2 regions of the Pseudoalteromonas porphyrae genome follow, and region 1 is predicted to be linked to the other one. Evidence: riboswitches for the same ligand, from Rfam matches in the RefSeq annotation. Region 1 holds a riboswitch; the other holds the start of a gene.
What was found. A riboswitch is a leader RNA that binds a small molecule or an ion and turns the genes downstream of it on or off. The one in region 1 is predicted to bind lysine.
Positions count from the first base shown of each region.

Region 2: it holds a riboswitch for lysine, as region 1 does, so the genes downstream of both, dapA (4-hydroxy-tetrahydrodipicolinate synthase) here and lysC (lysine-sensitive aspartokinase 3) in region 1, are expected to answer to the same signal.

Region 1 covers NZ_LHPH01000024.1:27,213-32,647, reverse strand. The annotation lists gene ADS77_RS17250 (sodium-dependent transporter) at 1-1,055, opposite strand, end outside; gene ADS77_RS17245 (4'-phosphopantetheinyl transferase family protein) at 1,209-1,955, shown strand; gene lysC (lysine-sensitive aspartokinase 3) at 1,932-3,335, opposite strand; lysine riboswitch at 3,413-3,585, opposite strand; gene nhaD (sodium:proton antiporter NhaD) at 3,701-4,948, opposite strand; gene ADS77_RS17230 (hypothetical protein) at 5,127-5,435, shown strand, end outside.
Region 2 covers NZ_LHPH01000002.1:257,691-263,125, reverse strand. The annotation lists gene ADS77_RS03055 (succinylglutamate desuccinylase/aspartoacylase family protein) at 1-252, opposite strand, end outside; gene ADS77_RS03050 (PLP-dependent decarboxylase) at 258-1,463, opposite strand; gene ADS77_RS03045 (2,3,4,5-tetrahydropyridine-2,6-dicarboxylate N-succinyltransferase) at 1,463-2,203, opposite strand; gene dapA (4-hydroxy-tetrahydrodipicolinate synthase) at 2,219-3,103, opposite strand; lysine riboswitch at 3,241-3,434, opposite strand; gene ADS77_RS03035 (DNA-3-methyladenine glycosylase I) at 3,615-4,316, shown strand; gene ADS77_RS03030 (protein adenylyltransferase SelO) at 4,325-5,435, shown strand, end outside.

The DNA.
Region 1 (5,435 bases):
GTCGCTTGTTTACGCTCTACTTGATGGTTTTCGACGAGAAAAGCCACCGGAATTTCGGTTGATGAAATTGTTGAAGTAAGCGATGCAATCGACATCAATACAAAAAATAGTAAACCAACTAACAACCCGACTTCACCCATGGTATTAAATAACTGCGGTAAAATTGCAAAAATTAACTGCCCTTCGCCCACCAATTTACCATCACTAAATACTTGAACGCCATTGTGCTGCGCCACATAAATGGCAGGAATAATTAATAAACCGGCTAAAAACGCCACCCCTGTATCTAGCAATGCTACCGATGCGGTTAAACGCGGTAAGTTAGCATCAGGCTGTAAGTACGAGCCATAAATCATCATACAACCCACACCCAGTGACAACGAAAAGAACGCCTGCCCCATTGCCGCAATAATTAATCCTGGGTCGAGTATTTGGCTAAAGTCAGGGACTAAATACGCAGCAAAGCCATTACTAGCGCCATCAAGCGTTGCTATATAAGCAATTAATCCCACCAGTAAAACCAACAACATAGGCATTAACCTGCGAGACCAAGTTTCAATCCCAGATTTAACTCCTTTGAGAATAATGCTCGCGGTGAGTAACAGCATCAGTGGCGTAAATATAAAATTACGTGCCATCGAGTCGGTTTTTAAAAACGTGCTGATTTCAGTAAACCCTAAAAATAGGGCTATAGGCTCAAGCGCGTAGGCAAGCATCCATCCAGCTACAATGGAGTAAAAGCTAAGCATCACAATAGCGCCTGCTAAGCCTAGGTAACCCGCAGCAGCACCTACTTGTGGCGCTTGCTCTTGCCATGCATTTCTGAGTGCTTTTACAGGATTAGCTTGCGCTTTATGACCTAAATATAACTCAGTATATAAAGCGGGTAATGCCAATAAAAATATTACAATAAAGTAGACTAGTAAAAATGCGCCGCCGCCATGATTTGCAGCTTGCGTGGGGAACCCCCAAATATTACCTAATCCTACCGCAGCGCCAGACGCTGCTAAAACAAAGCCAAGGCGGCTTTGAAAACCATCACGCGATTGTGCCATACATCTACAAATCTGTTATTATTTTTCATTATTGTGAATTAAACCATATTTCACAGTCACTGAGTAATAAATTTGCCTTGGCTTAAATAACCAGTGCACATTCGCACAAAATATAAACATGTTTATTCTTTTATCTCTTTAATTGTGGATTTTATGCCGGCGTTATTTTTTCAGCAGCAACTAGTCATTACAAAGCACACGATGCAGCCACTCAATACACACACTATTTTATTATGTGATGCCCAGCATTTAAATATTGATAAGTTCGATTTAAATACGCTATTGAGCCCTTTTGAACTCGCGGTGATCACTCGTCGTAAAAGTAACAAAGCCAAGCAAGAATATTTAGCTACTCGACTGCTGCTTAAGTATTTAGTAAAACAAAGCTCCCCAGAGTTTGCCAAGTTACCAGCTCATCATATTAGCTCTGAATTTGACGAGCCTAGCAGTAAATTACTCATACATATAACGGGCAGTAACACCGTGTTTAGCAGTTGCCTGTCGCACTCAAACGGTTTTGTCGGTGCCGCGCTGAATATTGAGCGAATTGAGTTTGGTTTTGATATTGAAAAAATAAGCACAAAGCGCCCATTTGAAAAGCTCGCAAAGCATTTTTACCACCCTGATGAAGTAAATTTAATAACGCAAAATCAACAACAAGGCGCTGAGCGATTTTTTAGAATATGGACCTTAAAAGAAGCACTCGCTAAAGCCACCAGCCAGCCGATTGCAAAATTGCTTAGTCCCAATGTGTTTGATCAATTAACGCAGGCTCATTTGCGCGCTGTAAGCTGCCAATATAATGAGTTTGATGTGAGTGTAGTGAGTAATCAGAGCACTGACTGGCAGTGCTCTGTGGTAAATACTATCGACCAATTACGCGGCGTTTTGAACTTCTAATAAGCGGCTATGAATGGCTTGTACAACGCGATCCGATTCAGCTTGTTCTACCAAAAAGCATAAGTTGTGCTTACTAGCACCATGGCAGATTAAGCGAATATTAAAATCACTTAATACGTTCATTAAATTCATTTCGTGCTGACGTAATTGAATTTGTGAGCCAATCAGCGCCACTAGCGTTAAATTGTTCTCTACCGAGACATGGCAAAACTCTGCTAATTTATCTAAACAGTCTTGATCAAGCTCAGGACGCGATGCATTTGGCGCGTTATCCAATGTAATAGCCACGCTTATTTCTGACGTGGTAACTAAATCAACCGAGATGTTAAACTCGCTTAGAATCGTAAACACGCGCGCTAAAAAGCCGCTGGCTAATAGCATTTCAGGGCTCTTAAGCGTAAGCAATAACTGGTTTTTACGCTGTGTAACTGCACGAATACCTGGCAATTGTGATTTTTCACGCTCAATCCACGTACCACCACGCTCTGGTTCACGGCTCGAACCTACAAAGACGTTAATGTGACTACGGCTTGCTGGTAAAATAGTCGCAGGATGTAGCACTTTAGCGCCAAAAGTTGCCATTTCTGCCGCTTCATCAAAACTTAAGCGCGCAATCGGTGTTGCTTTGGCACATAAACGTGGATCAGTGCTAAATATACCTACCACGTCCGTCCAAATATGCACGCTTTTGGCGTTAATTGCCTCGGCCAATAATGCTGCGCTGTAATCTGAACCGCCACGGCCAAGAGTGGTCGTTTGACCATGCGCATCACTGCCTATAAAACCTTGTGTGACAATAACATGCTCAGCTAATAGTGGGAACAAATGCTCTTTCGCAGCCGCAGCGGTGGCCGCTACATCTGGTGTAGCCTTTGAAAACTGGCTGTCTGTTTTTAATACTTGGCGCACATCAAAACGAATTGCGTTTAAACCATTCAAACGCAGCACCTGAGTAAATAAATACGACGATAAGCGCTCACCAAAACTCAGGAGTTCATCTTGTTGTTGTTTTGATTTAACGCCTTCACTGGCTAAAGCTTGAAACGCTTTAATAGTTTCGTCAAAGCCATGGGCTAAGTCCGCATCAAGCGATAGTTCATTTAAAATAGCTTCTTGAATGGCTAACACGCCGGTGATGTTTTCTGCGCGCTCACCCATTGAGATATCTTTTTTACACAATGCAACAAGGTGATTAGTGACACCTGCACTGGCACTTACAGCCACTACGCGTACATTGTTATCGGCTACAATAATTTCACTGCAACGACTCATAGCGTCAAAGTTGGCCACACTGGTGCCGCCAAATTTTGCTACTACGTGATCTGTTTTTTGGTTTTGTGCTGACTGTTGCGCGTTATTAGCAGCTAATTGGGTATTCATGTCGTCTCCTTTTGTGGCATTCAAACCACGGTAATACAAGAAGAACTTGGCAAGGGGGTGCTCGATAAGAAAAGTCCACTGCCAGAAGCTCTCCACCTAATTTGGTGACAGTTTTGAGGATTCAGCCCCATAAACCGAAAAACCACTGTGACGTGCAGTTGTTTTCCTCGGCGAATATTTCCCTCCTTAATGGTCGTTGGCAGTCGTCGCCTCACATTAAGTACCTAAATACCGCACCTCTTCTGAATGTTAGATTAATTGCATTTTATAATTGCCAATTAAAATAACAAAGCCCACATAAAGTGGGCTTTGAAAGTTATCGTTTAGACGTCTAGCTGTCAAGTTGTTTTAATTAATAAAGGTCATTAAATAAAACTACCTGCTAAATATGAGCCCATATAACCGATTGTATACGCTATTAATAAATACAACGACATACGTAAATAACTTAAAAATGTGAGTGCTTTTACTTTACTCATCGCAATAATACCTGCCGCAGAACCAATAATAAGCATTGAGCCGCCCACACCAGTTGCATACGTGAACGACAACCATTGTTGCGGACTCATGACTATTTCAGCTTTAAGCAGCGCAGCAGTCAGCGGGACGTTATCTACCGCAGCAGAGAGTATACCCATTAAGTAGTTTGCATACTCTGGTGCCATTAACTCATACAAATTCGTAAACTTGCTTAGCATACCCACTTCTTTTAGCGCACCAACAAGCAGTAGTACACCCACAAAAAACAGTAGCGTGTCGTATTCAATTTCACGAATGTAGTCGATGATTTTTTTGTTGACGTCTTTTTTGCGCATTAAAAATTGCGCCGTCAAAAACATTAACGATAAACCAAACAAGAACGTTAACAATGGAGGTACGTGATACATCACACTGAGTGTCAGCGTTGCAATAATCGTCGATAAGAAAATAACGGCAATGGTTATATCCGTTTTTTCAATTCGGCGATCTTCTTGCTTAGTAAACTGCACCGCACCGTTTAACCCAAATGACAGCATAACGGCCAATAAAGCAACACTAAATAATGCAGGGGCAATTAACAGTAGTAAATTTCCAATACTGACTTTACCATCAAGGAAAATCATCAAGGTTGTTACGTCACCAGTAATTAACGACACACCACCAGAGTTAACACTGAAGATGATTAACGTTGCGTACTTAATCAGTTTTTTCGGGTCCAGTTTTAACGACATAACAACGGCCAATGAAATTAGCGTCGCGGTAATGTTGTCTGAAATCGACGAGAATAAAAATGAAAAGCCACCAATCAAGAACATTAACTTTCGCTCGCTAATCGAGCTTGGCATGATCTTGTGCACAATATTTTGGATAAAACCTTTAGAGTTTAAATAGGCAACAAAGGTCATTGCAGCCATTAAAAACAACCATAATGTGGCAATCTCTAAAATATTGTGGTCAAGTTGGTGTTGTACACTTTCGGGGGTTTGCCCGTTTAAAGGCGAGATAAATAAGATAATCCAGCATAAAGTACCAAAGAAAAGCGTGGTTTTGGCCTTGTTTACATGGATAATATCCTCTATAACGATGAGCACGAATGCAAGCGCTATCAGGGTTAGGATAATTGCAGTTACCATGGCGTTTGAACAACCTTTATAAAAATGTAAAAATTGTATACTAGGTGTCAGTAATCGACACGGCGCGCAGTCTAGCACCAAAGGCTGTGTAAAACTATTGCCAATTTAATATTATATAAGTAATTGCTGTGTCCAAATAACACAGGTACACAGCACTCATTAGATTTTTTGGAGCTTTATGATCCCAGCTAAAAAGTTGCTAAATACCCTAACCGAGCACTGGGGAATGTTAGAGCTGCTATTTAAACGTTTTAAAATGGCCGATTTTAGCCTAAAAGACGTACAAAGTGCGATCAAACAAAAACAACCAACGTGGTCAAACGAACGGATCTATAAAGAAACCAATCGGCTTTTAAACCAAGATATTATTATTCCCTTGGCAAAATCATCTCAGCTTGAAATTAACCGTGCCATTGCAGATTTCGCCACCTTTTTATTACAGGAAGAGCATTTAGGCCTAGCACAAGAAATTAGCGTATTGGTTGAA
Region 2 (5,435 bases), on a different contig from region 1:
ATTGCAACCAATAGGATTCGCGTAAGGGACTAAAGTGATATCGCCTTTGAGTTTAAGACACTTAAGCTGCTCAAGTAATTGGAAGATAACGGCATTACCTTGCACTTCTGCGCCATGCATATTTGCTTGCACGTAAACGCTAGGGCCGCTGCCATCGCCTTTAATTCGATACACTGGAATCGTGAGCGGTAAACCATTGGCGACTTCACCGACTACAATGTTTTCTTGGCTAATGGGTGTTGTAGTACTCATATTAATTACCTCAGGTAGTAGCTAGCATCTTCAGCTTGACGTACACAGGTTAATTGGCCATTTTGTAACGTGTATTCGGCGGCTAATTCATGGCATAAAAAGTACGGCATGCTTTCGGTAAATCCGTAGGCGCCACACTGACTAAATACCAGCCAGTCATGTTCATTTAAATCCTTAGGTAAATGGTGTTCGCCTAAGCAATCAAGCGCAGTGCACAGTGGGCCATATAAACTCATTGCTTGCGTTGTTGCGTTTGACTCACGCAATAGTCGTACAGGGAAGTCTTGGCTGGTTACCGCTGGGCGTAATAAGTGGTTTATTCCACCGCTTAAAATCACTTGTTGTTGGCCATAGTTTAATTTACTTTCAACGACAGGCGTTGCGTAATGACCACACTCACCTACGGCATAACGACCAAGTTCCATCCATAATTCATCTACGCCAGCATCGCGTTTAATTTTTGCAAGTGCATCAATCAGTGTATCCCAGCTTAGAGTGGGCGCATCTAACGTGTATGGAATACCTAAACCACCGCCTAAATCGAGTACTTTTAAATTAATGCCTAAGTCGTCGGCAAGTTGCGTTAGCGGCGCAATCATTTGTGACCAGAGCTCTGCGAGTTTGTCACTGCTGAGCATATTGCCCCACTGAAAAATATGCAGGCCGTCAAAGTTTAGCGTAGGGTAGTCGCGAGTATTTAGCGCCTGCCATTCATCACAACCGAGCCCAAACGGCGTTAAGCTATCGCCACCTAGTGGGTTTTTTTCGCCTTCGGGCCAGCGTAATTGTACGCGCAGCAATACTTGCAGCTGACAGTTTAGTAAGCTTGCTTGCTCATTGAGCCAGCGTACTTGATTGAGGCTTTCGGCAACAAATATGCGTACTCCGCGCTCAATAAAGTGTTTAATTTGTTTCGGGCTCTTTGCAGGCCCGGTGTTGAGCACGCGCTCGCTGTTAATACCTTGAGCAAGTACTTGCTCAAGTTCGCCCTTGCTTGCAACATCAAAGTTAAAGCCTGCGCTATCTAAGCTTTGAATCACTTTAGATAGGGGATTAGCTTTAACGGCATACCAAAGCTTTACCTGTGTTTGCGTTACTAAACGCGCTAGGTGTGCGTTTAGGGTATCAAGGTCATACACAAAAAATGGCGTATCAAGCTGGCTTGATAACTCATCAATGGCGGTTTTAACTGGTGTGCTCAAAAAGGTCATTAACGTAAAACCTCTTCAAGAAGTAATGACGCATCGCTTTGTTCGTCGCGGTATTTTACGATTAACGCGCATGACATGCTTAAACCTTGCTCGCGTGCCCATGCGTTTGATGCAGGACGAGAACCTGGTATAACAATCGCGTATTCTGGAATAGGTTCGCCTTTATCAAGCTGACGCTCATTTACGCAGTCATATACAGGGATAGTGGCTGATAAACGTACGCCAGGGGCAAGTACTGCGCCTTTTTTAACGACTACGCCTTCAACAATCACACAACCTGCGCCAATAAATGCGTCGTCTTCAACGACTACAGGGCTTGCGCCAATTGGCTCAAGTACGCCGCCTAATTGTACTGCAGCGCTTAAATGTACATTTTTACCTACTTGCGCACACGAACCAACCAAGGCGTGGCTATCAACCATAGTGCCTTCGTCAATAAATGCACCAATGTTTACATATGCTGGTGGCATGATAATCGTGCCTTTAGCAACATGTGCACCGCGGCGAACACTTGAGCCACCTGGTACCATACGCACACCATTTTCAGCAGTGAATTCTTGTGGTGCTAGGTTATGTTTATCTACAAAACCACCAGCGAATTCAGTATTAGTGCCGTTTTTAAACGCTTCTAAAATACCTTTTTTTACTTCAACGTTTGCATGCCATTGGCCGTTATCGTCTTGTGTTGCTGCGCGTACGGCGCCCGATTCTAAATTATTTAATAGTTCTAACCAGCTCATTATAAAAACCTGTATTTAATGCCAAGATAAAATGGTGTTATTTGCATTACTGATACAATCAGTTTGCGTTAACTCAAGGTGCGTTAAAGGTGGGCGCAAATACGGGCTAGTAATACGCCCTTGTAAATGCATCAATACTTTAACGGGAATAGGATTTGCCACGGCGAACAAGCTTTGAATCGCTTGTGACCAATCGGCAAATAAATTGGGGTGTTGGCCGCTAAGGCTACGTTTTACAAATTCATGGGTTTGTGTCGGCCACGCATTGGCTGCAACAGACACTAAACCTTTTGCACCCGCTTGGGCAAAGTAAGGCATAAGTGCGTCATCACCACTAAAAATAGCTAACTGTGGTGCGGCATTTCTAAAACCTTCAAACTTGGCGATGTCGCCACTGGCTTCTTTTAGCGCCCATAAATTTTTATGATTTTTTAAATTGCTAATTACGGCAGGTGGAATATCAACAGCGCTGCGCCCTGGGACGTTATAAAGCATGCATGGATGAACACTGGCATCGAGTAGGTTTTCAAACCAGTGGGTTTGACCAATCACGCCTGGCTTTGCGTAAAGAGGAGAGCCAAGTAAGTAGCCGTGAATAGGCAGTTTATTGCAGTATTCAACCCAAGCAATTTGTTGTTTGAGGTTCATACCGCCAACAGCAACCATAAGCGGTACGGTCGGATTTAATTGGCATACATGTTCAACAATGGCTTGTTGCTCTTTAAGCGTTAAGGCAAGACCTTCGCCTGTGCTGCCAAGCAGTAAAATGCCGTTATTTGCTGCTTGCTGTTGCGCAACTAATTGATCAAGAATCGCATAGTCGACTTCGCCAGCGTCAGTAAAAGGCGTTACAAGTGCTGTCCATAAAGGATAGTTGTTTAAATCAAAATTGTTTTTCATCTACAACGAACTTATAGAGTGTTCGATGAGTATGCTGTGGGGTACGTGAAAGTGCGCCGCATCGTAGTCATTCGAACTAATATAATCCGAAGAGCGAATGGGCTTAATATAATAGGGCGCAATGGCCTTATTATGCTAAGACCAGAAGCTCTCCACCAAAAAATTTAACAGCAGCGCTGTTATTGGTGACAGTCGCTGGGATTCAACCCAGTCGCCCGAAGTAACCCTTCACAAAAAATGTTACTTCTCGGCGTTAATTCCCCTCACGTATGATCATTGGAGTGTGTGCTCCTCACATACGTTACCTGAATAACGCACCTCTTCTAGCCCACAGTGTAAGTTTCATTAAATAAAAAACTTACACCTTAAATAGGGGTAATGGCAGTGATTAAAGCATTTTAGCCGTCTAGGTGTCAAGTTGGCTTTTGAGCGATCGCTTCGAGAGGGTGGTTACGTATTAATGTTTTTTTTCGTACACTAGCAAACAAAGTCGGTTTAAGGGTATTCAGTAATGGAAAAATTTCAGGAAATTTATCAGCGAGCAGCGCAGCGTAAAGGCAGTGAAGCGATGCTTGAGCAATTGCTTTACGCGCCGCTTTCTAATAAGCAACTAAAATGCTTGCCTGATGATGCATGGCTTGAAGAGTTTACCCGTAAGGTATTTCAAAGCGGCTTTTATTGGTCGGTTATTAATAGTAAATGGACAGGCTTTAGAGAGGTTTTTTGGGACTTTAATATAGAAAAATTACTGATGATGCCACCTGATATGCTAGAGCAAAAAGCAACTGACGAACGTATTATTCGCAACTTTAAAAAAGTACAAACTATTCCAGAAAATGCATATATGATTCACGACGTTGCTCAGCAGCATGGCAGTTTTAGTCAGTTTGTGGCTGATTGGCCAAGTGACGATATAATTGGTTTGTGGGCGTATTTTAAAAAGCACGGTGCACGTTTAGGGGGTAACACAGGCCCGTACACACTGCGCGCATTAGGCAAAGATACCTTTTTGTTGTCGCGTGATGTTGAGGCTTATCTTCGTGGGCATAAAATTATTGATGGTGGTTTGCAAACTAAAAAATCACTAAATAGCGCACAGCACTTTTTTAATGAATTACAGCAGCAAAGTGGCTTAAGCCTCCAAGTGCTGAGTTTATTAGTGGCATACAGCGTGGGTGATAACCGCGTTGGCATACAAACAACCGAAGCCTAAGGAATCCAATGAAACTTGTTAGTCGCTATACTCATATTGCAGAAGATTTTGCAGTCCCTGATTTACCTAGCCCTGTTGTTGCACCAACTTTATTACTTTGGAATGAGGCGGTAGCTAAACAGCTCGATATTCAAGTGAGTCCGTCAGAGCGCGCATCCATCTTTAGCGGAAATACCAGTAACAGCACTGTTGCGGCCGTTGCATTGGGGTATTCAGGGCATCAATTTGGGCATTTTTCACCACGCTTAGGAGACGGCCGCGCGCATTTATTGGGTGCCGTATCTGATCAACATCAACAGCTGTGGGATATTCAGTTAAAAGGGTCCGGTGCTACGCCATTCTCTCGTGGTGGTGATGGGCGCTGTGCTATTGGCCCTGCGATACGTGAATACATTATGAGTGAAGCAATGCATGGCTTAAGTGTTCCGACTACACGCTGTTTAGCCGTGGTTGCCAGTGGAGAAACGGTTTATAGGCAACCACCACAGCAAGGTGCGATAGTAACGCGTGTTGCAAGTAGCCATATTAGAGTGGGGTCTTTTCAGTATTTAGCAACTCAAGGGGACGTGTCAGCGTTACAGGCATTAGCTGATAGTGCAATTGCGCGCCATTACCCTGAAATTCAATCCACAGGGTCAGATCGTTACTTAGCATTTTTAAAAGCTGTTATTGAAAAGCAAATCACTTTGGTCGTAAGTTGGATGCGGGTTGGTTTTATTCATGGCGTGATGAATACAGATAATACACTGATAAGTGGTGAGACGATTGATTACGGCCCATGTGCGATGATGAATCAATTTGATTTTGATACTGTGTTTAGCTCAATTGATCGACAAGCGCGGTACGCATTTGGCAGTCAGCCTAACATAGCTAACTGGAATTGTGCGCGTTTGGCTGAGAGCTTACTGCCACTCATACACGAAGATGATGAACAAGCCGTCGAATTACTTAGCCCATTAATAAATGGTTTTGCTGAGCAGTTTAACCAAGCGTTTACGCAAATGTGGGCTCAAAAACTCGGTTTTGCAGGTCACCATACAGATGATGCGCAGTTAGTTGCTGAGTTATTGGCGATATTAAAAGACCACAGATTAGATTATACCAATACCTTTGATGAGC